DNA from 4 places in the Streptomyces sp. NPDC002309 genome. Region 2 is predicted to be linked to each of the others. Evidence: riboswitches for the same ligand, from Rfam matches in the RefSeq annotation. Region 2 holds a riboswitch; each other region holds the start of a gene.
What was found. Region 2 has a riboswitch for cyclic di-AMP ahead of ACWCPM_RS24395 (M23 family metallopeptidase). Riboswitches for the same ligand answer to the same signal wherever they lie in the genome.

Region 1: it holds a riboswitch for cyclic di-AMP, as region 2 does, so the genes downstream of both, ACWCPM_RS19470 (transglycosylase SLT domain-containing protein) here and ACWCPM_RS24395 (M23 family metallopeptidase) in region 2, are expected to answer to the same signal.
Region 3: it holds a riboswitch for cyclic di-AMP, as region 2 does, so the genes downstream of both, ACWCPM_RS10490 (C40 family peptidase) here and ACWCPM_RS24395 (M23 family metallopeptidase) in region 2, are expected to answer to the same signal.
Region 4: it holds a riboswitch for cyclic di-AMP, as region 2 does, so the genes downstream of both, ACWCPM_RS28080 (transglycosylase family protein) here and ACWCPM_RS24395 (M23 family metallopeptidase) in region 2, are expected to answer to the same signal.

What each region holds. Positions count from the first base shown of each region.
Region 1 covers NZ_JBSFCI010000022.1:15,869-23,321, reverse strand. The annotation lists gene recQ (DNA helicase RecQ) at 1-752, shown strand, start outside; gene ACWCPM_RS19485 (M56 family metallopeptidase) at 773-1,711, opposite strand; gene fahA (fumarylacetoacetase) at 1,956-3,167, opposite strand; gene ACWCPM_RS19475 (HAD family hydrolase) at 3,527-4,405, shown strand; gene ACWCPM_RS19470 (transglycosylase SLT domain-containing protein) at 4,369-4,851, opposite strand; cyclic di-AMP (ydaO/yuaA leader) riboswitch at 4,855-5,032, opposite strand; gene ACWCPM_RS19465 (hypothetical protein) at 5,772-6,185, opposite strand; gene ACWCPM_RS19460 (polyprenyl synthetase family protein) at 6,516-7,453, shown strand, end outside.
Region 2 covers NZ_JBSFCI010000030.1:94,294-101,746, reverse strand. The annotation lists gene dxs (1-deoxy-D-xylulose-5-phosphate synthase) at 1-806, shown strand, start outside; gene ACWCPM_RS24415 (aspartate aminotransferase family protein) at 803-2,230, shown strand; gene ACWCPM_RS24410 (helix-turn-helix domain-containing protein) at 2,315-2,935, shown strand; gene ACWCPM_RS24405 (DUF6126 family protein) at 2,932-3,048, shown strand; gene ACWCPM_RS24400 (tyrosine-protein phosphatase) at 3,127-3,924, opposite strand; cyclic di-AMP (ydaO/yuaA leader) riboswitch at 4,372-4,538, shown strand; gene ACWCPM_RS24395 (M23 family metallopeptidase) at 4,543-5,526, shown strand; gene ACWCPM_RS24390 (SGNH/GDSL hydrolase family protein) at 5,762-6,547, shown strand; gene ACWCPM_RS24385 (TetR family transcriptional regulator C-terminal domain-containing protein) at 6,672-7,289, opposite strand; gene ACWCPM_RS24380 (Glu/Leu/Phe/Val dehydrogenase dimerization domain-containing protein) at 7,343-7,453, opposite strand, start outside.
Region 3 covers NZ_JBSFCI010000009.1:94,812-102,264, reverse strand. The annotation lists gene ACWCPM_RS10500 (urease subunit beta) at 1-85, opposite strand, end outside; gene ACWCPM_RS10495 (urease subunit gamma) at 96-398, opposite strand; cyclic di-AMP (ydaO/yuaA leader) riboswitch at 1,128-1,317, shown strand; gene ACWCPM_RS10490 (C40 family peptidase) at 1,321-1,794, shown strand; gene ACWCPM_RS10485 (ATP-binding protein) at 2,582-3,049, opposite strand; gene ACWCPM_RS10480 (helix-turn-helix domain-containing protein) at 3,262-4,122, shown strand; gene ACWCPM_RS10475 (DUF397 domain-containing protein) at 4,132-4,353, shown strand; gene ACWCPM_RS10470 (8-amino-7-oxononanoate synthase) at 4,452-5,579, opposite strand; gene bioB (biotin synthase BioB) at 5,733-6,962, shown strand; gene ACWCPM_RS10460 (adenosylmethionine--8-amino-7-oxononanoate transaminase) at 6,955-7,453, shown strand, end outside.
Region 4 covers NZ_JBSFCI010000040.1:15,819-23,271, reverse strand. The annotation lists gene eno (phosphopyruvate hydratase) at 1-259, opposite strand, end outside; gene ACWCPM_RS28080 (transglycosylase family protein) at 574-1,257, opposite strand; cyclic di-AMP (ydaO/yuaA leader) riboswitch at 1,261-1,440, opposite strand; gene ACWCPM_RS28075 (transglycosylase family protein) at 1,657-2,706, opposite strand; gene ACWCPM_RS28070 (cytochrome P450 family protein) at 2,852-4,147, opposite strand; gene ACWCPM_RS28065 (nucleoside triphosphate pyrophosphohydrolase) at 4,252-5,268, opposite strand; gene ACWCPM_RS28060 (SurA N-terminal domain-containing protein) at 5,333-5,974, opposite strand; gene ACWCPM_RS28055 (serine/threonine-protein kinase) at 6,118-7,453, opposite strand, start outside.

The DNA.
Region 1 (7,453 bases), on a different contig from region 2:
CCTGGGACGGCACCGTCGCGGCACAGAAGGTCCTGTCGACGGTGGTGCGCCTGCAGCGGGAGCGGGGGCAGAAGTTCGGCGCGGTGCAGATCGTCGACATCCTGCTCGGCAAGCGCACCGCCAAGGTGATCCAGTTCGACCACGACCAGCTCTCGGTGTTCGGCATCGGCGAGGAGCTGGGCGAGGGCGAATGGCGGGGTGTGGTCCGGCAGTTGCTCGCCCAGGGACTGCTCGCCGTCGAGGGGGACTACGGCACGCTCGCGCTGACCGAGGCCAGCGGCGGGGTGCTGCGGCGGGAGCGGGAGGTGCCGCTGCGCAAGGAGCCGAAGAAGGCGCCGACTTCGCGGGCGGGATCGTCGTCCTCCGGGCGCGGAGAACGCAAGGCGAAGGCCGCGGTGGCCGAGCTGCCCGAGGAGCTGCTGCCGGCCTTCGAGGCGCTGCGCGCCTGGCGCGCCGAGCAGGCGCGGGAGCAGGGCGTCCCGGCCTACGTCATCTTCCATGACGCCACCCTGCGCGAGATCGCCACGGCGTGGCCCCGTTCGGTGGCCGAGCTCGGCGGCATCAGCGGAGTCGGCGAGAAGAAGCTGGTGACGTACGGGGAGGGCGTGCTGGAGGTGCTCGTGTCCCTGGACGGATCGAGCGGCGCGGCGAGCGGCACGGCGCCGGCTCCCGCGGGGCATCAGGACGCGCACGACTGGCCCGAGCCGGACGCGGAGCCGGAGCCGGAGCCCGAGCCGGAGGACTGGATCTAGGGCACGGGAAAGGAGTGCCGCTAGGACAGTGCCGTCAGTCCGGGAGCGAACGTGATCAGCAGGGGCAGCAGCGGCACCAGAGCCGCCGCGGTCGTCGTCAGGGCACGGTGTCTGCGGTCGAGCCGGGCGGGCGGCTCCAGGAGACGGTCGACGCGTTCGCCCAGCAGGCGGTGGCTGGAGGCGCAGGAGAGGACGCCCCGGTGCTGGTTGAGTTCGATCAGGGCCAGCGCGGTGGTCAGGTGGCCGCAGCGTCGGGAGGCCGTGTCGTCGGCGGAGAGTTCGACCAGGCGGTGCGTCTGGTCGCAGAAGTGGGCGAAGAGGGGGACACGCGGAAAGCCGGTGGCGAGCGCGGTGGACAGGTGCAGCAGCCAGTCGTGACGGGCGCGGGCGTGGCCGCGCTCGTGGGTGAGGACGGCGTCGAGCTGGTGGTCCGTGAGACGGTGCAGCGCGCCGGTCGTGACGATCAGCTGGGGCGGACTGCCCGGCATCCACCAGGCATCCGGGTACTCGTCCTCCAGGACGAGCAGTGGCCCCCGGGCGGCGGGCAGGCCGGCGGGCAGGTCGGGAGCGCGTTCCCGCAGATGTGCGCGAGCCTGGCCGCGGCGGCGCCGGGCCTCGCACAGCTCGCGCACCAGCATCGCCGCGGTCCACGCGGCGCCACAGGCCAGCAGCAGCGTCAGCGCGGCGGCCCAGGGCGGCGCCGCCGACAGGTCGTAGGCGGCGGCGACGTGCGGCGGGGCGGGCGCGAAGACCTGGTCGCGCACCGTCTGGAAGACGGCCGCCGCGCCCAGGACCAGCGCGGTCAGACAGCAGAGCAGGACGGTGGCGACCAGGCACTGCCACACCCACAGCCCGACGACGGGCTCCCGTTCGGGCCAGGCGGCGCGCACCAGCGCGCGGGGGACCGGCACGGCGGCCGCGAGGGCGACGACGCTCAGCAGGAGCAGGCAGACGGTCATGCCACGGGCTCCGGATCCTGGTCGGGAGGGGGGCGGCTTCGGGGCGGTGGTGGGGGGTGATGCGGTGTGGCTTCGGGGTGGGTCGGTGTGTGCCCCGTGAGGCGGTGCGGGGCGGGCGGCTCGCGCACCGTGAGCGTCACAGGCCCGCGTCGCGCGTCGCGCCCGCCCGCCGCCAGTATGCCGGTGACGGGCGGTCGTGGTCAGCGCCGAAGACGTTCCTTCGCCGTCGACCGTCGCGCGATTCTCACCCCGCCACGACGCGGCCCGTGACCTCGCCGAGCCCGACGCGCACGCCGCCCGGACCCGGAGCCCAGGCCGTCATCGTCACGACGTCGCCGTCCTCCAGGAACGTCCGCTTGCCGACGGGCAGTTCGAGGGTGTCACGGCCGTTCCAGGTCAGCTCCAGGAGCGAACCGCGCTGGCCCTCCTCCGGACCGCTGACCGTGCCCGAGCCGTACAGGTCGCCGGTGCGCAGGGAGGCGCCGTTGACGGTCATGTGGGCGAGCTGCTGGGCGGCCGTCCAGTACATGGTGGAGAAGGGCGGCTCCGCGATCACGTGGCCGTTGAGGGCGACGGAGATGCGGAGGTCGTAGCCGCCGGGCTCCTCCTCGGCGTCGTCCAGGTAGGGCAGCAGGGGGTGCGTCCGCCCGGGTGGAGCGACCCGTGCCTCGTCCAGCGCGTCCAGCGGGGTGATCCACGCCGACACCGAGGTGGCGAAGGACTTGCCGAGGAACGGGCCGAGAGGGACGTACTCCCAGGCCTGGATGTCGCGGGCGGACCAGTCGTTGAGGAGGCACAGGCCGAAGACGTGGTCGCGGAAGCCGGACAGCGGCACGTGTGTGCCCATCGCCGAGGGGACGCCGACCACGAAGCCGACCTCGGCCTCGATGTCGAGGCGCACGGAAGCGCCGAAGACAGGCTCGGCGTCGGCCGGGGCCTTGCGCTGGCCGGAGGGACGGACGACGTCGGTGCCGGAGACGACGACCGTGCCGGAGCGGCCGTGGTAACCGATGGGCAGATGTTTCCAGTTGGGGGTGAGGGAGTCCGCCGCGTCGGGACGGAAGATCTGGCCGACGTTTCGCGCGTGGTTCTCGGAGGCGTAGAAGTCGACATAGTCCGCGACCTCGAAGGGGAGGTGCAGGGTCACCGAGGACAGCGGGTGCATCAGGGGTGCGAGCGACTCGCGGTGGGACGGCACGGTGACCCAGGCGGTCAGCGCGCGCCGGACGTCCGACCAGGCCGTGGGGCCTGCCGCGAGCAGCGGGTTGAGGGTCGGCCGGGCCAGCAGCTCGGCGTACGGGGAGCCGAGCGCCAGTGCTGCCGCGCCGGCGTCGAGGACGTGGTCGCCGAGGCGGACACCCACCGTGCGTTCGGCGGACCCGGCGGGCGAGAACACGCCGTACGGAAGGTTGTGCGGTCCGAAGGGGTCGCCCTCGGGGACATCGAAGGGGGGCATGGGGTGCTGCCTCACTTTCGTACGCGCGGTCCATGCGGTCGTGGATCACGTTACGGCTGCGGCACCACCGTTGGGCAGTGTCCGACAGGCGTAGAAGATTCCGAATGTCCAGAAATGCATACCACCCCGGGGTTCCGGAAACCTGTCCGGCGACACGGGACAGCACCATGCCGGCACATGACGAACCTGGCGAACGTCGTCCTGCCTGCCCCTCAAGGGCTTCGGGACCCTCTTCCGGGCCGTCGGGGAGCCAACACCACGATCAAGGAGCCGGCAGGCGCCACGGGAGAGTGAAAAGCGGACAGTGGGACGGTAGTTGGGAATGAACAGCGGGGGTGCGGTGTCCGTATTCTCTGATCATGGCCGCACCCATCGCATATGCCGCGCACACCGAGTACGCGCGCACCGACTACGCCCTCATCGCCACTGACCTGGACGGAACGCTGCTTCGCGGCGACGACACGGTCTCCGACCGCTCTCTCGCCGCGCTCGCGCGGGTCTCGGCGGCCGGGGCCCGGCATCTGGTGGTGACCGGCCGGCCGGCGCCGCGCGTACGGCCGCTGCTGGACGTCCTGGGCGGCGGCGGGCTCGCGGTGTGCGGGCAGGGCGCGCAGTTGTACGACGCCGACGCGGACATTCTGCTGTGGTCCGTCACGCTGGACCGGGAGCTGGCCGAGACCGCGCTCGGCAAGATCGAGGCCGAGGTCGGCCAGGTGTACGCGGCCGTCGACCAGGACGGTGTCGACGGGCTCACCCTCATCGAGCCGGGCTATCTGATGCCGCACCCCACACTGCCCGCGGTGCGGATCGATCGCCGCGACGACCTGTGGTGCGAGCCGATCAGCAAGGTGCTGCTGCGCCATCCGACCCTGTCCGACGACGAGTTGGCGGCGGTGGCGCGGGCGGTGGTCGACTCGCTCGCGACCGTCACCATGTCGGGGCCGGGGACGGTCGAGCTCCAGCCGTGCGGCGTCACCAAGGCCACGGGGCTGGCGCTGGCGGCCCGGCATCTGGGCCTCGGCCCGGAGGGGACCATCGCTTTCGGGGACATGCCGAACGACATCCCCATGTTCGACTGGGCCGCGTACGGAGTCGCCATGGCCAACGCCCACCCGGAGCTCAAGGCGGTGGCCGACGAGGTCACGCTCTCGAACGAGGACGACGGCATCGCCGTCGTCCTCGAACGGTTGCTGGCCGAGGCTCAGTACGGGCCGAAGACGTTGTCGATGGAGCCGTAGCGGTCGGCCGCGTAGTTGCAGGCGGCGGTGATGTTGGCGACCGGGTCGTACGGGTCGTACGCCGTGCCGGTCACGTGGTAGGCCTTGAAGGTGGGGTCGATGACCTGGAGCAGGCCCTTGGACGGGGTGCCCTTGGCGGCGTTCGAGTCCCAGTTGTTGATGGCGTTCGGGTTGCCGGAGGACTCCCGGATGATGTTGCGGTGGATGCCGTTGTAGGACCCGGGGATCCCGTTCTGCGCCATGATGTCGAGCGACTGGCGGATCCAGCCGTCGAGGTTGTTCGAGTAGTACTTGACGGACGTGGGCATGGCCGCGGGCGTCGCCGCGGAAGCGGTGGTCGCGCCGATGAGCGGCAGGGCGAGGACGGCGGCGCCGGTACCGGCGACGGCGAGCTTGCGGACGATGCGGGCAGTACGAGTACGACTGATCTGACCGTTTGCAGTCATGGGGACTGTCCTCTCCGGCGCCTGCGAGGTGAGCTGTCGGGTTCGGGCGGGGAGGGCCCGGCCGCTCTCTTGCGAGTGCGACTTCACCCCGAGCCGTTCCGGTGTGCCGTGGAGTGCGGCATCCGGTCCGGCGGCCTACCTGGGTCCCCCGCTCCTGCCGTGCGGTGAGTGAGTCCGTCATGGGTGGCGCGGGCGGCGGCAGGATTCGGCGTTCCGCCCGACTGGCCCGGAACGTATGCGAGAGCACATGTCCGAAACAAGTGGTCGTTTCTGGCATTGCGGCATTTGATCTTCCTCCTGACCTTTTGTCACCCTTGATCCTTTGCGGTCGAAAAGCGTCAACTCGGCCATGTGCAACGGTGGATCGCGCCGTTGATGCGAGGGGCTCGTGAAGGGGGGCGAGTGAGCCAACTCACGCGCCTGCAGAAAGAGTGGCAAATCGGGCAATAGGCCCAAGTGCTAGTCAATCGACGGCTCGTGGGGCGTGTGTCCCTCGGGTGTGAGAGGTGGCCGCTTCGAGGCCAAGTGCAAAGTGTCGTATTCGGTAATTCCAGGTAAAAACTCCCCCTGGTGCGCGGGGTCCTGGACCCCGGGCGGGCGCGGGCTCGCCCGGGAGGGGTGAGTGACGCCCGTCACGAAGGGCGAGGGGTGGGTGGGCTCGCACCCTTCGTGGCGCGCCGCGGCGCATGTCCCGCTGGGCGGTGAGGACGTGGCGCGGAACGGCCGGGCGGCGGACGTGAGCCGGCGTGGTCGCCGCCTGTGCGCGTATCTCCAGCGTGAGGACGGAACCTCCCCCGTGGTGCGCGTCGTTGTCGTAACGATCGTCCGCGCATCCTCGGCGGGCCCGGTCGCCGCGTCCCCGTTCGCAGGCGGGCCTCGCCGCCGCCCGCCGCCTCGACGCCGGGGTGCGGTCGGGTCGGTCAGGCGGTTCGGGGGGTGCCCCGGGAGCGCCGGTGGGGCTCGTCGGTGATCGGGCGCCGTACGCGCGCGTACGACAGGGTTCCGTCGGGCAGCGGGATACGGAGGTCCTCGTGGGCCGTCTCGTGGAGGAGGGGTTGCGGATGTGCAGGAGCGTGACCTCGGCGACGGCTTCGGTGGGCGGTGTCCGTTGTGAGGCGCGGCCCGGGCGCGGCTGTGAGGCGCGGCCCGGGCGCGGCGGCCGACGCTGCCGGGTCGGCGAGGGCCATGAGCCCCGCGTCGGCGATCAGTGCTGTGGCGGCCGAGGGATCGGCGCGGCGCATCGGCCGCGGCGTGGGTGCGACCTCCGTGGTGTCCGTGCGTCCGGCCAGGTGACGGCCGACGGTGGCGTGCCGGGCCGGGCCGGAGGTCGTCACGGGCGGGTTCTGCCCGAGCGGGCCCCGGGGCCGGCCGGGGAGGGCGCGGTCGTCGCCGGAAGGCGGCATGCTCCCGGGGCCGGGTCCGAGTCCACATCCGGTGCCGGCGGCGGGGCGGGGCAGGGGTCGGCTGCTCCGACCGAGTCGATAAATACCCACTCATATCAACTGATTAGAAAAATACCCGCCGTGATCCAATACCGCCTGAGACGTAGCGGTGGGCGGCCTCGGTGATCGAAACGTGACCGGATACGCTGACTTGAGTGAAGGCAGCGACCTATCGACATTCCGCGTAATCGCCAGTAGACACCAGCAGACAGGAGACCCCTCGTGACCGTCGTCGGGCCGTTCGGGCTGAGCGTGCGGGACCAGGCTCTGGAAGCCGATGTCCAGGCCGGATTGGCGGCTGTCGAGGAAGGGCTGCTCGAAGCCACCAAGAGCGAGGTCCCGTTCATCACGGGGGCCGCGCAGCATCTGGTGAGGGCGGGCGGGAAGCGGTTCCGGCCCCTGCTGGTGATGCTGGCGGCCCGGTTCGGTGACCCGTACGCACCCGGCATCGTGCCTTCCGCCGTCGTCGTGGAGCTCACGCATCTGGCGACGCTGTACCACGACGACGTGATGGACGAGGCCGCCGTGCGGCGCGGCGTGCCGAGCGCGAACGTCCGTTGGGGCAACTCCGTCGCCGTCCTCACCGGTGACTTTCTGTTCGCCCGTGCCTCGCACATCCTGGCCGACCTCGGGCCCGAGGCCGTACGGGTGCAGGCCGAGGCGTTCGAACGGCTGGTGACCGGCCAGATCCTGGAGACCGCGGGCCCGTCGGACGGGCGGGATCCGGTCGAGCACTACCTCGACGTGCTCGCCGGCAAGACGGGATCGCTGGTGGCGGTGTCGTGCCGGTTCGGCGCACTGATGTCCGGGGCCGACGAGTCGGTGGTGGACGTGCTCACCCAGTACGGGGAGCGCCTCGGCGTCGCCTTCCAGCTCGCGGACGACGTGCTGGACATCGCCTCCGACTCGCACGAGTCGGGCAAGACGCCGGGCACCGACCTCCGGGAGGGCATCCCCACGATGCCCGTGCTGCGTCTGCGCGAGCGTGCCGCCCGGCTGGGGCTGGCCGAGGACGTCGCGCTGTGCGAGTTGCTCGCGTCCGACCTCAGCGACGACACGCGGCACGCGGAGGCACTGGCCGCGCTGCGGGCACACCCGGCGCTGGAGCAGGCGCGGCGCGACACCGTGCGGTTCGCCGAGGAGGCGCGGGCGGCACTCGC
Region 2 (7,453 bases):
GCGGTGTGACCTTCGTCCTGGACCGGGCCGGGGTGACCGGCGTCGACGGGGCCTCGCACAACGGCATGTGGGACATGTCGATCCTCCAGGTCGTGCCCGGACTGCGGATCGCGGCGCCGCGCGACGCCGACCAGTTGCGGGCCCAGTTGCGCGAGGCGGTCGCCGTCGACGACGCGCCCACGCTGGTGCGCTTCCCGAAGGAGTCCGCGGGGCCCTGCGTCCCCGCGGTCGACCGGGTGGGCGGCCTGGACGTGCTGCACCGGTCCGAAGAGCCCGAGGTGCTGCTCGTCGCGGTCGGTGTGATGGCGCCGGTGTGCCTGCAGGCCGCCGAGCTGCTCGCGGCCCGGGGGATCGGCTGCACGGTGGTCGACCCCCGCTGGGTCAAGCCGGTCGATCCCGCGCTGCCCGGCCTCGCGGCCGGGCACCGGCTGGTCGCCGTGGTCGAGGACAACAGCCGGGCGGCGGGGGTCGGCGCCGCAGTCGCGCTGTCCCTGAGCGACGCCGACGTGGACGTGCCGGTACGCCGCTTCGGCATCCCGGAGCAGTTCCTGGCGCACGCCAAGCGGGGCGAGGTGCTGGCCGACATCGGCCTCACACCGGTCGAGATCGCCGGCCGGATCGGCGCGAGCCTCGCCGTCCGGGACGAGCGGCACCGGGCGACCGCGCCGCCGGGCGCGCGGCGCGGGGAGGGCGGGCAGCGGCCCGCGACGGAGGGGCCGTCCACGGGGGTCGTCGTACCGGTGCCGGAGCAGTCCTCGAAGGCGACCGCCGCCGGGGAGACGCTGTCCAAGGAGAACCACCCATGACCACCGCGGAATCCGCGTCGACCCCGCCGGAGCCCGTGCCCGGCGGCGCGTTCGACCTCGGCGCGCTGCTCGCCGAGCGCGGCGCCGAGCGCTACGACCTGCACGCCCGGTACCTCAACCACCAGCTGCCGCGCATGCTGCACACCATCGGCTTCGACAAGGTCTACGAGCGCGCGGAGGGCGCCCACTTCTGGGACGCGGAGGGCAACGACTACCTGGACATGCTCGCCGGCTTCGGGGTCATGGGCCTGGGCCGCCACCACCCCGTGGTGCGCAAGGCGCTGCACGACGTGCTCGACGCGCAGCTCGCCGACCTCACCCGGTTCGACTGCCAGCCGCTGCCCGGTCTGCTCGCCGAGCGGCTGCTGGCGCACAGCCCGCACCTGGACCGGGTGTTCTTCGGCAACAGCGGGACCGAGGCGGTGGAGACCGCGCTGAAGTTCGCCCGGTTCGTCACCGGCAGGCCCAGGGTCCTGTACTGCGCGCACGCCTTCCACGGCCTGACCACCGGCTCGCTGTCCGTGAACGGCGAGGCGGGCTTCCGGGACGGCTTCGCCCCGCTGCTGCCGGACACCGCCGTACCGCTGGGCGACCTCGACGCCCTGGCACGGGAGGTGAAGAAGGGCGACGTCGCCGCGCTGATCGTGGAGCCGATCCAGGGCAAGGGCGTGCACGCGGCCCCGCCCGGCTATCTGCGGGCCGCCCAGGAGCTGCTGCACCGGCACAAGGCGCTGCTCATCGCCGACGAGGTGCAGACGGGTCTCGGCCGCACCGGCGACTTCTACGCCTACCAGCACGAGGAGGGCGTCGAGCCCGACCTGGTCTGTGTGGCGAAGGCGCTCTCCGGCGGCTATGTGCCGGTGGGCGCCACGCTCGGCAAGGACTGGATCTTCAAGAAGGTCTACTCGTCGATGGACCGGGTGCTGGTCCACTCGGCCAGCTTCGGCTCCAACGCGCAGGCCATGGCCGCCGGGCTCGCGGTGCTGTCGGTCATGGAGAGCGAGCAGGTCGTCGCCGGCGCCCGGGCCACGGGCGAACTGCTCAGGTCCCGGCTCGCCGCACTGGTCGACAAGTACGAGCTGCTCGCGGACGTGCGCGGCCGGGGGCTCATGATCGGCATCGAGTTCGGGCGGCCCCGGTCGCTGAGGCTGCGCAGCCGCTGGGCCATGCTCCAGGCCGCCCGCAAGGGACTCTTCGCGCAGATGGTCGTCGTCCCGCTGCTCCAGCGGCACCGGATCCTCACCCAGGTCTCCGGCGACCACCTGGAGGTGATCAAGCTGATCCCGCCGCTGATCATCGGTGAGCGGGAGGTGGACCGGTTCGTCGACGCCTTCACGGACGTGATGGACGACGCCCACAGCGGGGGCGGGCTGATGTGGGACTTCGGTAAGACGCTGGTGAAGCAGGCGGTGGCCGACCGCTGACGCTCCGGACTCGCCCCGGTGGGTGCGGTTTGCCTCTGAGGCAATAGATTTGCCCTAGAGGCAATAATCGGGCTGAATGGAGCCATGAGCTCCTCATCAGAGCTCGGGGCCGAGGCGACCGGCGTGCTGCCGGTCGTCGCCCCGCAGCTCCGCGACCTGCGCCGCCGGGCCTCCCTCACCCTGGAGGCCGCCGCACGTGCGGCGGGACTGTCACCCGCCCATCTCTCCCGGCTGGAGACCGGGCAGCGCCAGCCCTCGCTGCCGATGCTGCTGGCACTGGCCCGTATCTACAGTACGACCGTCTCGGAGCTGCTGGCTGAGACGGTCCCCGACCGGGATGCCGTCGTACGCGCCGCCGACATGGAGTCCACGGCTGCGGCCGGCTGGACGTACTGGCAGGCCGGCGCCTCCGGGCGGGGCATGCAGGCCCTGCGGGTGCACGTGCCGTACGGCTCGCAGGGCGACATCGTCCGGGTGCACGCCGGTGAGGAGTGGCTGTACGTCCTCACGGGGCGGCTGCGGCTGCGCCTGGGTGACGCGGCTCACCTGCTCGACCCGGGTGACAGTGCCCACTTCGACTCCCTGACCCCGCACCTCATCGCCGCCCAGGACCCGGGCGGGGTCGACCTCCTGTTCGTTCACACCTTGCTGCAGAGCCCCACGGCCGCGCTGTGCCTCGGCCCCGTCACAGGAGACATGCCATGAGCGACATCGAACAAAAGCTTCCCCGGGGCATCTGGCTCCGTCTGCTGATCTACATCGTGGCGGGGCACCTCTTCGCCGCCTTCCTCTACCTGCTGTTCGAGGTCGGGGCCTAGTAGTACCGCGTCGGCCAAGGTTCGCCCCGCTCCTCGCGGGCGAACCTCGTCCGACGCGGCGCCAGTGGCCCCCAGGGGTCAGTCGAGCAGGCGCTCGCGCAGTCGCTCCCGGGTCTCCGGGGTGACGCCGAGCGCCTGTGCCAGATAGGTGTCGACGTCGCCCCAGGTCTTCTCGACGGTCTCGAACGCCGCCGACAGATACTCCGCGCGCGCGTCGAAGAGGGGGCTCAGCAGCTCCATGACCTCGGGCGACCAGGACGGGCCGGAGTCGCCGCCGCGGTGCATCTTGTAGCGGCGGTGCTTGACGTTGGACTCCAGGTAGTCGGCGAGGATCGCCTCGCGCTCCACGCCGACCGCCAGCAGCGTGACGGCGATCGACAGGCCGGCGCGGTCCTTGCCCGCCGCGCAGTGCATCAGCGCGGGGACACTGTCCTCGGCGAGCGCGTGCAGCACCTGGGAGTGCTCGGCGGTGCGCTCCGTGACGATCGCGCGATACGACGCGATCATCCGGTCCGCGGCCTTGCCGTCGGCCAGGACATTGCGCAGTTGCTCCAGGTCCCCGTCCCGGACCATCTTCCAGAACTCGGCGCCGTCCGCCGGGTCCGTCAGCGGCAGGTTCACGTTGCGCACGCCCGGCAGCTCCACGTCCGGGCCCTCCAGCTCCTGGTCCGCGGCGTTACGGAAGTCGAAGACCGTGTGCAGCCCCAGGGCGGCCAGGAACACGGCGTCCTCCGCGGTGGCGTGCGCGAGGTGGCCGCTGCGGAACAGCACTCCGTGCCGCACCCTGCGCCCGTCCACCGTCGGCAGCCCGCCCACGTCACGGAAGTTGCGCACTCCGGCCAGCTCGGGCTCGGTCGACGGCACCTGCTGCGTCACGGGGGCTCCCTCCCATCGCCCCGCCGGCGCTGCTCGCCGTCGGGCACTTCCCTGACGATACGACACGCGTTCTCACATCCATGAGTTGTCCACAGGTGGTCGCCCGGGAGTGATGAAAGCGGGGGAGTGGACGGTTATCGACGCATATGCACCTTCTGCCCCAATCGCGTGCTTCGCTCCAACTCGTCGCGGAACAGGGAGACCTGGAGCGGAGTCACGTGAGCAGTGTCATATCCGTGACCGAGCGTCGTTCGTCATGACCACGCAATTCACATGGCTTCAAGGGCGTTTACCGGATTCACATGCGTCCCGATGCACGGAGTGTGACCGGAATTGGGGTGAAAGGATCAACGAAACGGTGTTCCGGCGGAACCTCTCGCTTGTCCCGTTGCGTCTCGGTCGCTTACGTTCCACCCGATCCGGACGGACGCCGAATCCTGCCGCCGCCCGGTGCCCGCGCCAACTCACCCGTGTACGGCAGGAGCGGGGGACCCACAGGCAGAACAGCCTGTCCCGGTCTCCGGAACAGGCTCGGGGTAAAGCCGCGTCCCCGCGCGGCCGGACATCTCCAGTCCGCACCCGACAGCTCACCTCGCAGGCGCCGGAGAGGAACTCGCCATGCCCGCGAAGGGTAAGCACCGCCGTCCGAAGACCCAGCGCTTCACCCGATCCATAGCCGTCGCCGGAACCGGTGGTGCCGCGCTGGCCCTCCCGCTGATGGGGGCCGCCGGCGCCCACGCCACCACGGCGCAGTCCGCCGCGGAGAAGGCCGTCTCGTCGATCCCGGCCCAGAAGACGGCCGTTCGGCAGCACGTCACCGAGAAGCAGCCCGCCGTGAAGCAGTCCGCCGACCGGTCGGGTGCCCGGACGTATTCCGTGCGGGCGGGCGACTACCTCTCGAAGATCGCCGACGAGCAGAACGTCAGCGGTGGCTGGCAGCGGCTCTACGAGGACAACCGGGAGGCCGTCGGCGGGAACCCGGCGCTCATCCACCCGGGTCTGAAGCTGACGATAGGCCAGAGGGCCGCGGCGAACACCGACGAGCCGGCCTCCTCCACCGCTGCCCCCTCGGCGAAGTCGTCGTCCGCGGAGACGCCTCAGTCCTCGGAGCGGTCCGCGGAGACCGCGCAGGCGCCCGAGTCCGCCGCGGACCAGGCTTCCGCCGCCCCGGCCGCGGACACCGCCCCCTCCACCGGGTTCTCCGCCCCCGTGGAGGGTGCCGGCATAGGCACCGCCTACCGCGTGACGGGCAGCATGTGGGCCAGCGGCTACCACACGGGCGTCGACTTCGCCGCCGCGAGCGGCACCCCGCTCAAGGCGGTCGGCGAGGGCACGGTCGTCTCCGCGGGCTGGGCCGGTTCCTACGGCAACCAGGTCGTCATCAAGCTCGCCGACGGCTTCTACGCCCAGTACGCCCACCTGTCCTCGCTGTCCGTCTCCGCCGGTCAGACCGTGGGCGCGGGCCAGCGGATCGGCCTGTCGGGCTCGACCGGCAACTCCACGGGTCCGCACCTGCACTTCGAGATCCGCACCACGCCGGACTACGGCTCGGACGTCGACCCGGTCGCCTACCTGGCCTCCAAGGGCGTCCCGATCGGCTGACGCACGCGCCGCTCATGCCGCAGAAGGCCGGTCCCCGATCCAGGGGGCCGGCCTTCGGTGTCGACCGTGTCCATGGCGTCGCCCGTTTCCGTCGGGGCCTATTCCGCAATTGACCAATCCTTTGGCCGTGGCCTTTCTCACCGCGCGTCAACCCCTTCCTACGGTCGCGTAGGTCACATTCGAAGGGGAATCATGTCCCGACGTGGCAGACGATTCGAAGAATGACAGCAGATCAGTGATCGGGTCGTACGTGGCGGTGGGGGACAGTTTCACCGAGGGCGTCGGCGACCCCGGCCCCGACGGGGCGTTCGTCGGCTGGGCCGACCGGTTCGCCGTACTGCTCGCGGACCGCCGACCCGAGGGCGACTTCCAGTACACCAACCTCGCCGTGCGCGGCAGGCTGCTCGACCAGATCGTGGCGGAGCAGGTCCCGAGGGCCGCCGGACTCGCGCCGGACCTGGTCTCGTTCTGCGCCGGCGGCAACGACATCATCCGTCCGGGCACCGACCCGGACGACGTGGCGGAGCGCTTCGAGCGCGGGCTCGCCGCACTGCTCCCGGCCGCCGGGACCGTCCTGGTGACCACCGGCTTCGACACCCGCGGCGTCCCCCTGCTCAGGCATCTGCGCGGCAAGATCGCCACCTACAACGGCCATGTGCGGGCCATCGCCGACCGGTACGGCTGCCCGGTGCTCGACCTGTGGTCGCTCAAGTCCGTCCAGGACCGCCGTGCCTGGGACGACGACCGTCTGCACCTGTCGCCCGAGGGGCACACGCGCGTGGCACTGCGCGCCGGTCAGGCCCTGCGCCTGGCCGTCCCCGCCGACCCGGAGCAGCCCTGGCCGCCGCTTCCGCCGCGCGGCGCGCTCGACGTGCGCCGGGACGACGTCCACTGGGCGCGGGAGTACCTGGTGCCGTGGATCGGCCGGCGACTGCGGGGCGAGTCCTCGGGCGACCATGTCACCGCCAAGGGCGTGTTGTCGCCGGACGACATCAAGATGCGGATCGAGTCGGTGGCCTGAGGCCGCCCGCGGGCGGCCTCGCGGCACCCGTGCGGAACGGGCCGTTCCGGCTGCCGGGCCGGTTCGGGCCGCGGGCGGGCCGCGCGAGGTCGCACGGCGGAGAAGTGGCGGAACAGGCACCCGTTCAGTGCGGTGGAGTCGCCGGCATCTCCGCGGACCGGAGTTCCCGCGCCAGCGCCTCGTCCACCCACTCCTGCGCACGCGCGCGTGACACGGCTCCCGCGTAGGACGTGATCTGGACGGCGAGCCCGTCGAGCAGGGCCGTCAGGCGCAGGGCCGCGCCCATGGGGTCGGGGCAGCGGAACTCGCCCGCCGCCACCCCCTCGGCGATGACCTCCGCGATGGCCGCCTTCCAGCGCTTGTCGAGGTCCCGGGTGACCTCCCGCAGCGCGGGCTCGCGCAGCGCCGCCGCCCAGCCCTCGATCCACAGGCGCCAGCCCTTCGCCGGTCCCGTCGGCGCGTACCAGCGCACCGCCGCCCGAAGCCGCCGCTCGGCGGTCGTGCGCCGGCCCAGCAGCTTGGCCAGATGGGCGAGGTCGTCCTCGGCCGCGTACGCGAACGCGGCGGCGACCAGCCTCTCCTTGGTGGAGAAGTGGTACAGCACCAGCGCGTTGCTCACCCCGAGCGCGGACGCCACATCGGCGATCCGCACCGCCGCGACGCCGCGCACCTCGATCTGCTCCACCGCGGCACGCAACAACTCCTCGCGCCGCTGCGCCACGCTCAACCGCACTCTCGCCACGCCGTCACCCTAACGGGCAACGTCCGCACGGTGGCCGGGCGGTGACCTTCGCGTCAGCGGTACGACCCGAAGCGCTCCGTGAGCAGCGGCAGCCGGTCCCCGGCGACGGCGTGCGCGGCGGCCCGCGGCGTGCTCCCGTCGGCCTCCGCGCGGTCCAGCACCAG
Region 3 (7,453 bases), on a different contig from region 2:
TGTTGAGCACGCTGAGGCGGGTGACCTCGCGCCCCAGGTTGTAGACGATCGGACCGTCGGCGAAGAGGATCTCTCCGGGGATCATCGAGGCCCCCTCACACGATCGGGTCGTGGACGGTGACGAGTTTGGTGCCGTCCGGGAAGGTCGCCTCGACCTGCACGTCGTGGATCATCTCGGCGATGCCCTCCATGACGTCGTCCCGGGTGAGCAGCTCGCGCCCCGAAGCCATCAGTTCGGCGACCGTACGGCCGTCCCGCGCGCCTTCGAGGAGGTGCGAGGTGATGAGGGCGACGGCCTCGGGGTGATTCAGCTTCAGGCCCCGGGCGCGGCGCTTCTCCGCCACGTCGGCCGCCACGTGGATGAGCAGCCTCTCCTGCTCGTGCGGGGTCAGTTGCACGTCCCACCTCACCTCCTCGCGCCGGGCCGTGCGGGGCCCGGCTGCCGCACCCACCGGCGAAGACCCTGGTGGCGTGGAGCGGCAGGCTAGTTGGCACGAGTTTCGTGCACGTTAACCAAGTTGTGATCCGCGTGTCGCGGCGCCCTTGGCCAAGGCCGTCGACCGTCAGGCTCACCCGGGCGCGGCAAGCGCCCGGCCGAGGGGCGTCGCAGGAGGACCGTGCGCCCGGCCGAGGGGCGTCGCAGGAGGACCGTGCGCCCTACCGAGGGCGTCGCGCAGGACCGTGCGCCCCAGTGGCGCGGGTCGTCGCGCAGGACCGTGCGCCCCACGGGCGCGGGTCGTCGTCCCACCGCGCTCCGACAGGTGCGGCAGTGCTGATCCACCCGTCGTCGACGCGGTTCGCCGGGCGTCATGACAGAGCGTGCGCACGGGAGTTGAAACGGACCAAAAGGGGTACCGCCGTCCGGATGACCTTCACCTCCCTTTCCGGGGCCCTTGCGGTTGCGCAACGCGAGCTGCCTCGGGGCGGAATGAGACGTTCCCTCGCTGGTCCGGGGTGGCGTGGCACCCTTGACACCCGTTCGCACAAGGGGCTGTCCACCCGAACGGGTGAGTGGTGAGTAACGCCACAAATTCCCGGTTGCGTTGGGATTTTCGCACTTCGGTGAGTCAAGATCCCTGACTGACGACAAGACCCCGCCGCCGCGGCGGGGCGATCCGGGCGGACGCCGAGTCCTGCCGCCGTCCGGATGACCGGTCGACAGGAGTGGATCGGCAGGAGTGGAGGACCCGAGCACGACGGGTCGCCGGAGACCAGTCTCCGAGTGTCCCTTGGGGTGAAGCCGTAGCAACGCGGCCGGGCAACTTCGCCAGCCCGAATCCGACAGGTCATCCTTCACAGGCGGCTGACGAAGGGTTGCGCATGACCGCGCTCAATCGTGTCCCGTCGCTGATGGTCCGTGCCGGTACGGCCTCGGCCCTCACCCTCGCCGCGGTGGGCGGCTCCGTCGTGGCTCCGGGGTTCGCCTCGGAGGCAGTGGCCGCCACGCCGGCCACGAAGGCACTCCAGATCGCCGCCTCGAAGAAGGGCTCCCCTTACCGGTGGGGCGCCACCGGGCCGCGCAGGTTCGACTGCTCCGGGCTGACGCTCTACTCGTTCAAGAAGGCGGGCAAGAAGCTGCCCCGCACGGCCGCCCAGCAGTACAACAAGACCCGCCACATCGGCGCCAAGAGCCGCAAGGCCGGTGACCTCGTGTTCTTCCACTCGGGATCGAACGTCTACCACGTGGGGATCTACGCCGGGAAGGGGAAGATCTGGCACGCGCCGAAGACCGGTGACGTGGTGAGGCTCCAGAAGATCTGGACCAAGAGCGTCTGGTACGGCCGGGTCAAGTGATCCCCGGGTGGCGGTGGCGGCGCCCGGAGGGGACGCCGCCGCCCCGCCCGTGACGCGGGCTCGGACGGCCAGGACACCAGGTCGCGCCGAGAGACGTCGGCGCGGCGCCCGCGACGCCCCGGGGCCGGTGCGAGGCGCTGCGCGGGCGGCGCGGGCGGGTCGGCCCCGGGTCGGGGCTCCGGCAGGAAGCCGTACGAGGCCGTCTTACGGCCCCGTACGGCCGACGGAGCCCGGAGGGAGAGGTGCGCCGCCGGTCGAGTGCGGAGCCCGGGACGGCACGGGACCGAGGCCACCGGCTCGACGTGGAGCCCGGGACGCTACTGGGACGGCAGCGGCACGGCGCCGGGGCCGTCGTTCGATGGCGGGCGCGGTGTGGCCCGCGTCCGGTGGGCGGGGCGCCCCGGCGGCTGACGCGTTCCGCGCCCTCGTGCGGGGCTCCGCCGCCCGAACCGGACAGCCCACGCCCGGGTCCACCCCCTCCATCGCCCGTGGCGCCTCGGCCGACCTGTGCGGGACCTCCCGGGGGCCTGCCGGTACGGGGTCGAGTCCACGCCGTAGCCGGCACGGCGCGTAGGCCGGGGAGGAGTCTCGGGCACCCGGCGCCGCTCGTCGGCGCGTCCGGCACATCCGCCCGGCCGGGCACCGCACGCCCACCCGGTCCCGACGTCCACGGACCACCTCGCCACCCCCGCGGCGCCCACCACCGCCAGACCGCGGGCCGACCACCCGCCCGACCGCGGCGCCCACCAACCGCCAGACATGCGCTGCGGCCCCGCCCTCGGACGCGCTACGGCTCCTGCGGGCCCGCCAGGCGGACCGGGCGGGCCGGGCGGACCGGTACCGTCCAGGGAAGCTCGATGGAGACCGTCTTGCCGCCCTCGCGGGTCGGGCGGACTCTGAGACGGCCGCCGCACTCGGCCGCGAGCCAGCGGATGATGACCATGCCGCGGCCGTTGTCCTGCTGGACGGCGGCCGGGAGCCTTTTGGGGAAGCGTGGGTGACTGTCGGTCACCCCGATGCGGAGCTGCTCGTCGCGGTCGAGCCGCATCGCGACCGTGAAGGTGGGTGACTGACCGAAGGTGTGCTGGACGGCGTTGGTGGCGAGTTCGGAGATGATGAGCCTGATCGTGTCGGCGACCTCGGTCTCCGGTGGCAGGCCCCATTCCGCCAGGGTGCTGACCACATAGGTGCGGGCGGTGGAGACCGAGGCGGGTTCGCTCGGCAGAGTGACGGATGCTTCCAGTTGGTCTGCCATGGCGACGTCGTCCCTTTCCCACGGGACCGTAGTCCGACACGGAGCGGATGGTTCGAGTACGGTCCCGGACTGGTGCTTCTTCGCCAGACTGCCACTCAAAGCCCGGTAGCGGTGGCGATCCACCAAGATATGCATATATCTGTCGCTCGAAGCGGTGAACTCTGCGACGGCAGAGCGTATTTGGGCGGCCCGGAAGGAGTAGGGAGTAGCCCATGCAGTACGGTCCCGCGGTGCGCCGCCGGAAACTGGGCGCCGAACTACGCACACTGCGAGGCCGCGCGGGCCTCACAAGCGGTGAGGCGGCCCGGCTGGTGGGATGGCACCAGTCGAAAGTGAGCCGTATCGAGACCGGCGCCAGCGGCGTGAAACCGGCCGATGTGCGGTTGCTCCTGGACGCCTACGGGGTCGACGACGCACAACTGAGGGAGCTGCTGCTGGCGTTGGCGGGGTCCGGCGACGGCCACGGCCGCGACCACTGGTGGCACGCCTACAGAGGGGTGCTGCCGCCCACCTACCGGGACTTCATCAGCCTGGAGTCGCAGGCGGGCGCCATGCGCACCCTGGAGACCTCCGTCGTACCGGGCCTGCTCCAGACCCCCGAGTACGCCCGCGCCGTGACCCGCGCGGCGGTGGAGGGCCTGGACGAGGACCGCCTCGACGCGCTGGTGGAGGTACGGCTGGCCAGGCAGGACGTGCTCCGTTCGCAGCCTCCCCTGGTGCTGAGCGCGGTGCTCGACGAGGCCGTGCTGCGCCGGGAGGTCGGCGGCCCGGAGGTGATGGCGCGCCAGCTGGAGCGGCTCCTGGAGGCCGCCCGTCTGCCCCAAGTGCGGCTCCAGGTGCTGCCCTTCGCCGCGGGGGCGCACATCGGCGTCACCGGGCCTTTCGTTATCTTCTCATTTTCGCGCACTTCTGATCTGGATGTTGTGGTTCTAGACCACTTGACGAGTAGCCTCTACCTCGAAAGGAAAGAAGACGTAGAGGCCTACACCGAGGCCTTCAACGCCCTTCAGTTCCACGCCCTTTCGCCCGAGGAATCGTTGGACTACATCGCCGGGATAGGTGACGGCGCGTAAGGAGGCACCATGACCGCACTGCCTCGGAACGTACCTTCCAGCACTCAACTGCTCGGTGTGCACTGGCTGCGCAGCAGCCACAGCACCGGCGCCAACAACTGCGTCGAGACAGCCCGGCCGGCCCTGGGCCCGTGGGCCGGACTGCTCGCCGTACGCGACTCCAAGGACCCGGCCGGACCCGCGCTGCTCTTCTCCCCCGAGAGCTGGGCGGGGTTCACGGCTCATCTCTGACAGGGTCCTGACGGCATTCGTACTCGCCCTCACCTGATCGTGTGGGATCACCCCTGATCAGTTCCGAACAGCGCGATGCACGGCCCTGGTTCGCCGACTCATGGTCGCGTGTCGCCGACGACTCGTACAGCGCGTTCGATCTGGTCCCCGGAGAGATCCGCGCGGGCCGTCAGCCGCAGCCGGGAGATGCCGTCGGGCACGGAAGGAGGCCGGAAGCAGCCCACGGCGAGCCCCTCGGCGCGGCAGTCGGCCGCCCAGCGCACGGCGCTCTCCGGGGACGGCGCGCGCACGGAGACGACCGCGGCGTCCGGCCGTACCGCCTCCAGGCCAAGAGCCGTCAGCCGGCTGTGCATCTCGCCCGCCACCGCGCGCGCCCTGGCCGCCCGCTGCGGCTCCTCGCGGAGCAGCCGCAGCGCCGCCAGTGCCGCACCCGCGGCGGCGGGAGCCAGACCGGTGTCGAAGATGAACGTCCTGGCCGCGTTGACCAGATGGTCGATCACGCGCGCCGGGCCCAGCACCGCGCCGCCCTGACTGCCCAGCGACTTCGACAGGGTGACCGTGACGACCACGTCGTCCGCGCCCGCGAGGCCCGCCGCGTGGGGCGCGCCCCGGCCGCCCTCGCCGAGCACCCCGAGGCCGTGCGCGTCGTCCACGACCAGCCCGGCGCCGCTCGCGCGGCACACCTGGGCCAGTGCGCCGAGGGGGGCCTGGTCCCCGTCGACCGAGAAGACCGTGTCGGACACGGCGAGCGCCGGTCCGTCGTGCGTGTGCAGCGCCTTGCGCACCGCCTCCGGGTCGGCGTGCGCGACGACCTGCGTGGCGCCCCGGGCCAGCCGGCAGCCGTCGATGAGCGAAGCGTGGTTTCCCGCGTCGGAGACGATCAGCGAGCCGTGCGGCGCCAGTGCGGTCACCGCGGCGAGGTTGGCGGCGTAACCGGAGGAGAAGACGAGTGCCGCCTCGAAGCCGCAGAAGGCCGCCAGTTCGTGTTCGAGTTCCGTGTGCAGTGCGGTGGTGCCGGTGACCAGGCGGGAGCCGGTCGCCCCACCGCCCCACGTCCGGGCCGCCCGCGCGGCGCCCTCGACGACCTCCGGATGCCGGGCCAGACCCAGGTAGTCGTTGCTCGCCAGGTCCAGCAGCGGCGAGTCGGCCGGGCGGGGGCGCAGGGTCCGTACGAGTCCGGCGCCCCGGCGCAACTCCGCCTGCTCGTCGATCCAGCCGAACGCCATGGGGTCCGTCCTCCGGTGTTTTTGTAGGCAGTGCACAGACACTAGCGGTACCCATCGCGGCTCAGGATGTGGCAATACCCACACGTCGAACACGCCGGATTGTACGAAGTCTCCTCTTGGCCCGAAGCGGTGCGTTAGGACAGGATCACCTTCATGGACCTGCTGAACACGCTGGTGGACAAGGGGCTTCGGCGCGAGTCGCCGACCCGCGAGGAAGCACTCGCCGTCCTCGCCACTTCCGACGACGACGTACTCGATGTGGTGGCCGCGGCCGGCAAGGTGCGGCGCCACTGGTTCGGCCGAAGGGTGAAGCTCAACTACCTGGTCAACCTCAAGTCGGGCCTGTGCCCGGAGGACTGCTCGTACTGCTCCCAACGCCTCGGCTCCCGGGCCGGGATCCTCAAGTACACCTGGCTGAAGCCCGACGAGGCCTCCGAGGCCGCCGCCGCGGGGCTCGCGGGCGGTGCCAAGCGGGTCTGCCTGGTGGCCAGCGGACGCGGGCCGACCGACCGGGACGTCGACCGGGTCTCCGAGACGATCAGGACGATCAAGGAACAGAACGAGGGCGTCGAGGTGTGCGCCTGCCTCGGCCTGCTCTCCGACGGCCAGGCCGAGCAGCTGCGCGAGGCCGGCGCCGACGCGTACAACCACAACCTCAACACCTCCGAGGCGACCTACGCGGACATCACGACCACCCACACCTACGCCGACCGGGTCGAGACCGTGCAGAAGGCGCACGCGGCCGGGCTGTCGGCCTGCTCCGGTCTAATCGCGGGCATGGGCGAGTCGGACGAGGACCTGGTCGACGTCGTCTTCTCGCTGCGCGAGCTGGACCCGGACTCGGTACCGGTCAACTTCCTGATCCCGTTCGAGGGCACCCCGCTCGCCAAGGAGTGGCACCTCACTCCGCAGCGCTGTCTGCGGATCCTGGCGATGGTGCGGTTCGTGTGCCCGGACGTGGAGGTGCGGATCGCGGGCGGCCGCGAGGTCCATCTGCGCACGATGCAGCCCCTCGCGCTGCATCTGGCCAACTCCGTCTTCCTCGGCGACTACCTCACCAGCGAGGGCCAGGCGGGCAAGGCCGACCTGGAGATGATCGCCGACGCCGGTTTCGAGGTGGAGGGCGCCGATCAGGTGACGTTGCCGCAGCACCGGGTGGAGGGCGGTTGCGGCACCCACGAAGGCGCGGCCGGCGGAGGTTGCGGCACGCACGAGGGTGCGCCGGGCGCCGGGTGCGGGTCCCACGCGGGCGGCGGGTGCGGGTCCCAGGAGGGCGGCGGAGTCTGCGGTTCCGCACCTGCCCCGCAAGCCGCCGAGCCACGTACGGACCTGGTCGCCGTACGCCGCCGGGGTGCCGGAACGGACCTCGCGCCCAATGCCTGAACTGCCCCTGCCCGAGCTGCTGGACCTCGACCGGCGGCACGTCTGGCATCCGTACGGCCCCATGCCCGGCCGGCAGGAACCGCTCGTCGTGGAGTCGGCGAGCGGGGTCCGGCTGCGGCTCGCGGACGGCTCGGGCGAGCTGATCGACGGGATGTCGTCCTGGTGGTCGGCGATCCACGGCTACAACCATCCGGTGCTGAACGAGGCCGCGCGCCGGCAGTTGTCGCGGATGAGCCATGTGATGTTCGGCGGGCTCACGCACGAGCCCGCCGTAAGGCTGGCGAAGCTCCTTGTCGATATCTCTCCTGACGGTCTGGAGCATGTGTTCCTGGCCGACTCCGGGTCGGTGTCGGTCGAGGTCGCCGTCAAGATGTGCCTGCAGTACTGGCGTTCGCTCGGCCGACCGGAGAAGCACCGCCTGTTCACCTGGCGGGGCGGCTACCACGGCGACACCTGGCAGCCGATGTCGGTCTGCGACCCCGACGGGGGCA
Region 4 (7,453 bases), on a different contig from region 2:
GCTCGGTGGCGTCGTAGCCGACGAGCTCCGGGCCGATCTGCTCGATGACGGCCAGGACGGCCTTCTCGACGCCCTTGCCGAGGTAGCGGTTGGGGTCGCCGTCGCGGAGTTCGATGGCCTCGAAGGCGCCGGTGGAAGCGCCGGACGGAACGGCGGCACGACCCGTGCTGCCGTCGTCGAGGCCGACCTCGACCTCGACCGTGGGGTTGCCTCGGGAGTCCAGGATTTCCCGGGCTACGACGACGTCGATGGACGGCACGAGCATCTCCTTCGTGGATGTGACGCGATGGAGCAGGACCGCGGCGGCTCTGCGAGACGAGCCTAACCGGCTCCGTGCGATCGGCCAGCCGGTCACCCCTCTGATGGACGGAACCGAGAGTAAATTGTTTCCGAACGAAACAAAGACGGGGGTGCGCCGCGGGGCGAGCGGGACGCGAAAAGCCCCGCCCCGGTGCGTACGGGGGGATGACGCACCGGGGCGGGGAGCCCGTGGGGACGGGGGGTGACCCTCACGGGAGCCTCAGGGGCCTCCTGAAGGGAGGCCGCGCGAGTCGGAGCAGCGGGGGCGCCGTCCTACTTCAGGTGCAGCTGCTGACCCGGGAAGATGAGGTCGGCGTTCTCGACGACGTCCTTGTTCAGCCGGAAGAGCTTCTCCCAGCCGCCCTTGACGTCGTGCTGGGCGGCGATGGTGCTGAGGGTGTCGCCCTCGACGACCTCGTACTCGCCGTCACCCTTCTTCACCTTGTCGCCGGTCGGCGTGGTGACCGTCTCCTCGACGGCCGGACGCTCCGCGGACCGCGAGGCCGGCTGCTCCTCGGTGGCGCGCGTCTCGGTGCCGTCGCTCTGCGAATCGCCGGCCGCGGAGCCGCCACCGGTGTAGGCGGCGTTCGACAGGCCGGTGCCGCAGTGCGGCCAGGCACCCTTGCCCTGACCGGCGAGCACCTTCTCGGCGATCTGGATCTGCTGCTCCTTCGAGGCCTGGTCGGCCGTGCCCGCGAACTGCGTGCCGCCGTACGCGGCCCAGGTCGAGGCGGAGAACTGCAGACCGCCGTGGTAGCCGTTGCCGGTGTTGATGGACCAGTTGCCACCGGACTCGCACTGGGCGACGGCGTCCCACTCGGAGGCCGTGGCGGCGGAGGCGCTGCCGGCCGCGATCAGCGGGGCGGCGACTGCGGCGGCGCCGGTGACACCGACGGCGGCGATGGCGCGAACGGTCCTGGACGCACCGCGATGCTTGCCCTTGCTGGAAAACAGCATGGTTGATCCCCTCACCGACGCCTGCGAGGTGAGCTGTCGGGTTCGGGCCGGTTGAGTTGCCCGGCCGCACCTCACTGGGAGGTGCGGCTTCACCCCGAGCCGGTCCCGGCGCTGAGTCTCCTCAACTGCCGGACACGGCACTTACCTTGGGTCCCCCGCTCCTGCCTGCGGCGCTTGACGCGACGACTGTTCCCGGGTGGCCGCTGGCAGGACTCGGCGTTGCGGCAGCCGGGGCTCGTGGTGACGAGCGGTCATGACCGTAGACAGGCGATCGGCCGAATTTCAAAGACGATCAGGGCTTCTGAGACTCATCCCACACTTTCACCAAATCGGACATTCGACTCGAAGTGTGACGTGAACTCCCGCTGCCCCCAGGCCGTTTCCCGTCCCCGCTCTCCCCTACTTGCCGGCCGACTCCGCGCCGACGTCCAGCGACTGACCGGGGACGATGTGGTCGGGGTCGCCGCCGAGGGCGTCCTGGTTGACGACGTACAGCGCGGCCCATCCGCCCTGCACGCCAAGGGAGTCGGCGATGCCCCAGAGGGTGTCGCCGTCCTGGACCCGGTACGCGCCGTCGGCGCCCGCTCGGGACGTGGCGCCGTCCCGCGAGGCGTGGCGCCCGGAGGAACCGCCGGCGCGCTCACCGTCCTCGTCCGCACTGCCTCCCCGGTGCTTGCCGCCGCCGAGAAGGCCCGTGCCGGTGAGGTCCGATGCGCTCGGAGTGCTCGAGGGCACACCGGAGGGCGAGGAACTCAGGGGCGATTCGCCCGATTCGGGGGATTCGCCGAAACCGGAGGACTCGCCCGGGCCGGGCGATGCCGAGCCGTCGGCACCCGGGGAGCCGGCACCACCGGACGGGGTGGATTCGCCGAATTTTTTCGGCTTCGCGGAGTTCTTCGAGCCGGCGGAGTCCATGGATGCGTCGGCGCCCTGAGAACCACCGGAACGGGCACCACTGGACGAGTGGGACAATCCAAGCGAGTTGGACAGACCGCCTGAATCGCCAGATATCAGATGGGACGGCGTGCTGGACTTGTCACCGGCCACACCCGTGTCGACCGTGGCCGACTCGGAGTCGGCGTCCAGCCCCACCCGCGGGCCGCAGGTGGCCCACGCGCCGACGCCCTGGTCCGCGAGGACCTTCTCGGCGACGGCGATCTGCTGCGAGCGGCTGGCCTGGTCCGCGCTCGCGGCGTAGGTGAGCCCGCCGTGCTCCTCCCAGTCCCGCTGGGAGAGTTGCAGTCCGCCGTAGGAGCCGTTGCCCGTGTCGGCGCTCCAGGAGCCGCCGGTCTCGCACTCGGCGACACGGTCCCAGGTCGTCCCGCTCGCCGCGCTCGCGCCGGTGGCGGCGAGGAGGGGGAGGGCGATGGCGGAGCCGGTCACGCCGGCCGCGACGACGAGTGCGGGCGCCTGACGGGGGCGACGGTGACGACCGTTCCCGGAGAGCATGCGGGGACCTTTCGCGTGACAGCGGGGAACTGCGCGGCCGGTGAAACCGAAAGGCCGTGCTGATGGCTGAACGTATAGGCAGACGATCACTTGTCACAAGTTCATGCCGCGCAGATCACATGGAGATCACATAGTTGAAAGCGCGTCACTTCTCCCGCACCGGTGTGAACTCCACCGGAAGCGTCCGCAGTCCTCGCATGATGAGCCCGCCGCGCCACCTCAGTTCACCCGGGTCCACCGCGAGCCGCAGATCGGGCAGGCGGGTCAGCAGGGAGGCGAGCGCGGTCCGGCCCTCCAGGCGGGCCAGGGGCGCGCCGAGGCAGTAGTGGAGGCCGTGGCCGTAGCCGAGGTGCTGGTTGTCGCGGCGGGCGAGGTCGAGGGTGTCCGGGTCGGCGAACCGCTCCGGATCCCGGTCCGCCGCGGCGAGCACGACGAGGACGGGGTCGCCCGGCGCGATGTCCTGGCCGCCGATGCTGAGCGGCTGGGTGGCGAACCGCCAGGTGGCGAGCTCCACGGGCCCGTCGTAGCGCAGGAGTTCCTCGACGCCGGTCTCCAGCAGGGCCTGTTCACCGCGCGCCAGGGACTGCTGGAGACGGGCGCGTTGGCCGGGGTGGGTGAGCAGGGCGAGGGTGCCGTTGCCGATGAGGTTGACGGTCGTCTCGAAACCGGCGAACAGGAGGATGAAGGCCATCGCGGCCGCCTCGTTCTCGGTGAGGTGCTCACCGTGGTCGGAGGCGCGGATGAGGCCCGAGATGAGGTCCTCGGAGGGGTCGGGTTCGGCGGGGAGGGACTCGCGCTTGCGGTGGATCAGCTCGGAGAGGTAGCCCCGCATCATCTTCACCGAGCGCGCGACCCCGCCCCGGGGGCCTCCGCCGTGGCGGATCATCATGCCCGCCCAGTCCCGGAAGTCGTCCTGGTCCTCGCGGGGGACGCCGAGCAGGTCGCAGATCGCGTAGATGGGGAGCGGGAAGGCGAACTCGTGGATGAGGTCGGCGGAGCCCTCCTGGGCGAACCGGGCGACGAGGTCGTCGGTCAGCTCCTGCACGCGCGGGGCGAACTCGGCGACGCGGCGCGGGGTGAACGCCTTCGAGACGAGCCGCCGCAGCCTGGTGTGGTCCGGCGGATCGATGTTCAGCAGATGCGTCATCAGCTCGGCCTTGCGCTCACCGGGGATGCCGGTCCTGCCCCTGGCGTGCGCGGGCTCGGCGTGGTGCTCCGGGTTCTTGGACAGCCGCTGGTCGGCGAGGGCCTGCTTGGCGTCGGCGTACCGGGTGACCAGCCATGCCTCCACCCCGCTGGGGAGCCTCGTCCGGTGCACGGGGGCGTGCTCGCGCAGCCAGGCGTAGGCGGGATAGGGGTCGGTCGCGAACTCCCAGGTGAAGAGTTCCGGCGCCGGCGTCGAGCGGGGCGCGGGCGCGTCGGGGTGGTGCGGGTCGGTCACCCCCCCGACGGTATCCGCCGGGCCGGACGCCCGCGCCGCCCGGGCGTCCGGCCGTCCGCGCCGACACGCCCTCGAACCGGCCCGGCCCCGTCCGGGCGACGGGACTACGCGCCGGCCCCCTCCGCGGCACGGACCGCGTCCCGGTAGGCACGGGCCGCCGCGCGCAGCGCCGCCTCCGGGTCCGTGCCGGCGGCCTCCGCCCGTGCCGCCAGCGCCAGCAGCTCGTACCCGACGCCCTCGCCCGCCGGCAGGGGCACGTCCAGTCCCGCCGTGCGCACCCGGGAGGCGAGCTTCGCGGCGAGGGCCAGGCCGGGCTGGTGCAGCGGGATGCCCTCGGTCACCGAGGTCCGCCGCTTCTCCTCGGCCTTGGTGCGCAGCCAGTGCTCCTTGACCTCCTCGGGGGTGGCGGCGCTCTCCTCACCGAAGACGTGCGGGTGGCGGTGGACGAGCTTGTCGACGATGGTGCCCGCGACGTCGTCGACGGAGAACGGGGCCTCGGGGTCCTCCTCCGCGATCCGGGCGTGGAAGACGACCTGGAGGAGCACGTCGCCCAGCTCCTCCCGGAGCTCGTCCCGGTCACCGGCCTCGATCGCCTCGACGAGTTCGTACGCCTCCTCGATCCCGTACTTCACCAGGCCCTGGTGGGTCTGCCGGGACGACCAGGGGCACTCGACGCGGATCCGGTCCATGACCTGGACGAGGTCGAGGAGGCGCGCGCCGGGCAGGTCGTAGGAGGCGGGGAGCAGTTCCAGCTCGGGCATGGCGAGGCGCCCGCCGCCCGCGAGCCGCGCCAGCCCGTCCGTGAGGGCCGGCTCGCCCTCGCCGCCGGCGACGACGACGACGGTCCGCCCGCCGGCGCACGCGTCGACCAGTTCCCCGGCGGTCGGGGACGCCTCCTCCACCGCTATGCCCGCCTCGCGCAGATACGGCAGCTGCGGATGTGTCCCGTCGGCACACAGCACACGGTCGGCGGCGTGCAGCGCCCGCCAGGCGGGCCAGGAGAGCAGTCCGGGGGCCACACGGTGGCTGGTGGTGAGCAGGACGACCCGGCCGGTGCCCGGGGGCGTCGGCGCACCGCCCTTCCCGGCGTCAGGAGCTCTGTCGAAGCTGGTTGCGTTCACGGTCCGAACGTAACCCACGCCGCCGACGGACCGGCGCGCCGTCCACCGGCGGCCCCGCCGGGACTTACGCGGGCTGCTGCCCCGCCGTGATCTCGCGCACCCACGGTGTCTTCGCGTCCACACGGCTGCTCTTCTGGACGTCCCAGCTGCCGTAGCGCGGGTTCAGGTCGACGCTCAGCTTCTCGGACGCCTCCGACAGCGCCTTCCAGAAGGCGGGCTGGCTGGTGTCGGTGCCGAGCTTCGCGGCGAGCTTCTGGGCCTCCAGCTGGAGGCGGAGGTTCTCCTCCAGGCGCTCCGGCGCCACCCCGTACTGCTGCAGCCAGGTCGTCTCCAGCGCCTTCGCGCCGCCGACCTGCTCCTGCAGCCCGCCGCGCATCTCCTGGACCTCCTTGCGGCTCACCGAGATGCCGGCGTCCTGGGCGGCACGGTGCAGCACCCGGTCCAGGACCATGCCGTGCAGCGTGTCGCGGGTGAGGGTGCCGGTCTTGGCGATCACCTGCGCGTACTGCGTCTCGTCGGCCACCGCCGCCCGCTGCGCCTCGCGCACCTCGGTGACCCGGGTCTCCAGCTGCGACACGGTGATCCGCTGACCGCCGACGACGGCGGCCGCGCCCGCGTGCGCGTCACTCCCGCAGGCGGTGAGGGCGGGCGCCGAGGCGATCGCGGCGAGAAGAAGGAGCGCGGTGCGGCGACGACGGCGGTGCAAGGAAACCTCCCGAGGAGATTGTGCGACGGAGCACAAAGTCTTGCGGTGATCGATGGTAGGCAGCAGTACGGCTTTGGCCAACCCATTCGACCAACGATTCACCAGGACTTCGGGCACCGCCGCGCCGTCCGGCTGCCGGGCGACTATCCGCGCACCTGTCCCAGCCACTGCAGCGTCCGGCGCACCTCCACCGCCAGCGGATGCCCCAGACCGCTCGTCCGTTCGACGTCGTGCAGCAGCCGCGCCAGCGTGTCGTGCGCGGCGGCGCGGTCCCCGACGGCCAGCAGCAGATGGCCCATGCGGCGGCGGACGTCGAGGGCGAGGTGGGGGTCGCCGGAGACGTACTGGTTCTCGTAGTACGGCAGCAGCGCCCGGTAGGCGGCGAGCGCCGCCGCCGGTTCGCCGAGCTGTTCGAGGCACTGGGCGGCCTCGTAGCGGAAACGCAAGGCCTGCGGGTCGGCCTGGCCGGCCTCCGCGGCACGTTCGTCGGCGAGGCGGCGCAACTCGGGCAGCGCACGCCGGTACTGGCCGTCGTCCATGAGCGTCGCGGCGTACTGCTTGCGCAGCGTGCGCACGACGGGTGAGTGCTCGCCGTGCTGTTCGGCCGCGGTCGGCAGGATCGCGCCGAGGATGTCGACGGCCTGGGTGATGCGGCCCTCGCCGAGGAGCCGCTTGACCTCGTCGACGGCGCGCGCGACGTCCGGTCTCCCGGTGGCCGGCGGGACGGGGGCGGGCTGGGGCGCGGGCGTGCGGGCGCGGTCCGGCCAGGGGGCGTGCGGGCGTACGAACGGGCGCGTGGGGTCAAGGGCCGCCCCGCTGGGGGTGCCGCGCGCGGGCAGCAGCGGCGACAGCTCCTCGTACACCTCCTGCGCGGAACCCGGCCGGTGCTGCGGGTCCTTGGCGAGCAGGCGCAGGACCAGCGCTTCGAGGGCCTCGGGGACCTCGGGACGGATCCGGCGCACGGGGACCGGGGGCTCGTACAGGTGGCGGTGGAGCACGCCGAGCGCCGTGGATCCCGCGAAGGGGACTTCGCCGCTGAGGAGTTCGTGCAGCAGCACTCCGAGCGCGTACAGGTCCGTGTACGGGCCGACCGCGCCGCTCATCGCCTGCTCGGGCGCCATGTAGGCGGGCGAGCCGATCGGTGAGCCGGTGTGCGTCAGGCGGGTGGTGTCGGTGTCCATGACCGAGGCGACGCCCAGGTCGAGGACCGTGACCGTGCCGTCCTGCTTGACCATCACGTTGCGCGGCTTGAGGTCGCGGTGCACGATCGGCACCGCGTGCACCGCGCTCAGCACGGCGCACAGTTGCGCGGCGACCGCCACCGCCCACTGCCACGGGTACGGGTCGCGCCCGGCGAGATGGCCGGAGAGGTCGACGCCGTCCACGTACTGCATGACGAGGAACAGCTCCTCGGCCTCGCTGCCCGCGTCGTGCACCGTGACCAGGCCGGGGTGGTCGACCCGCGCGGTCACCCGGCAC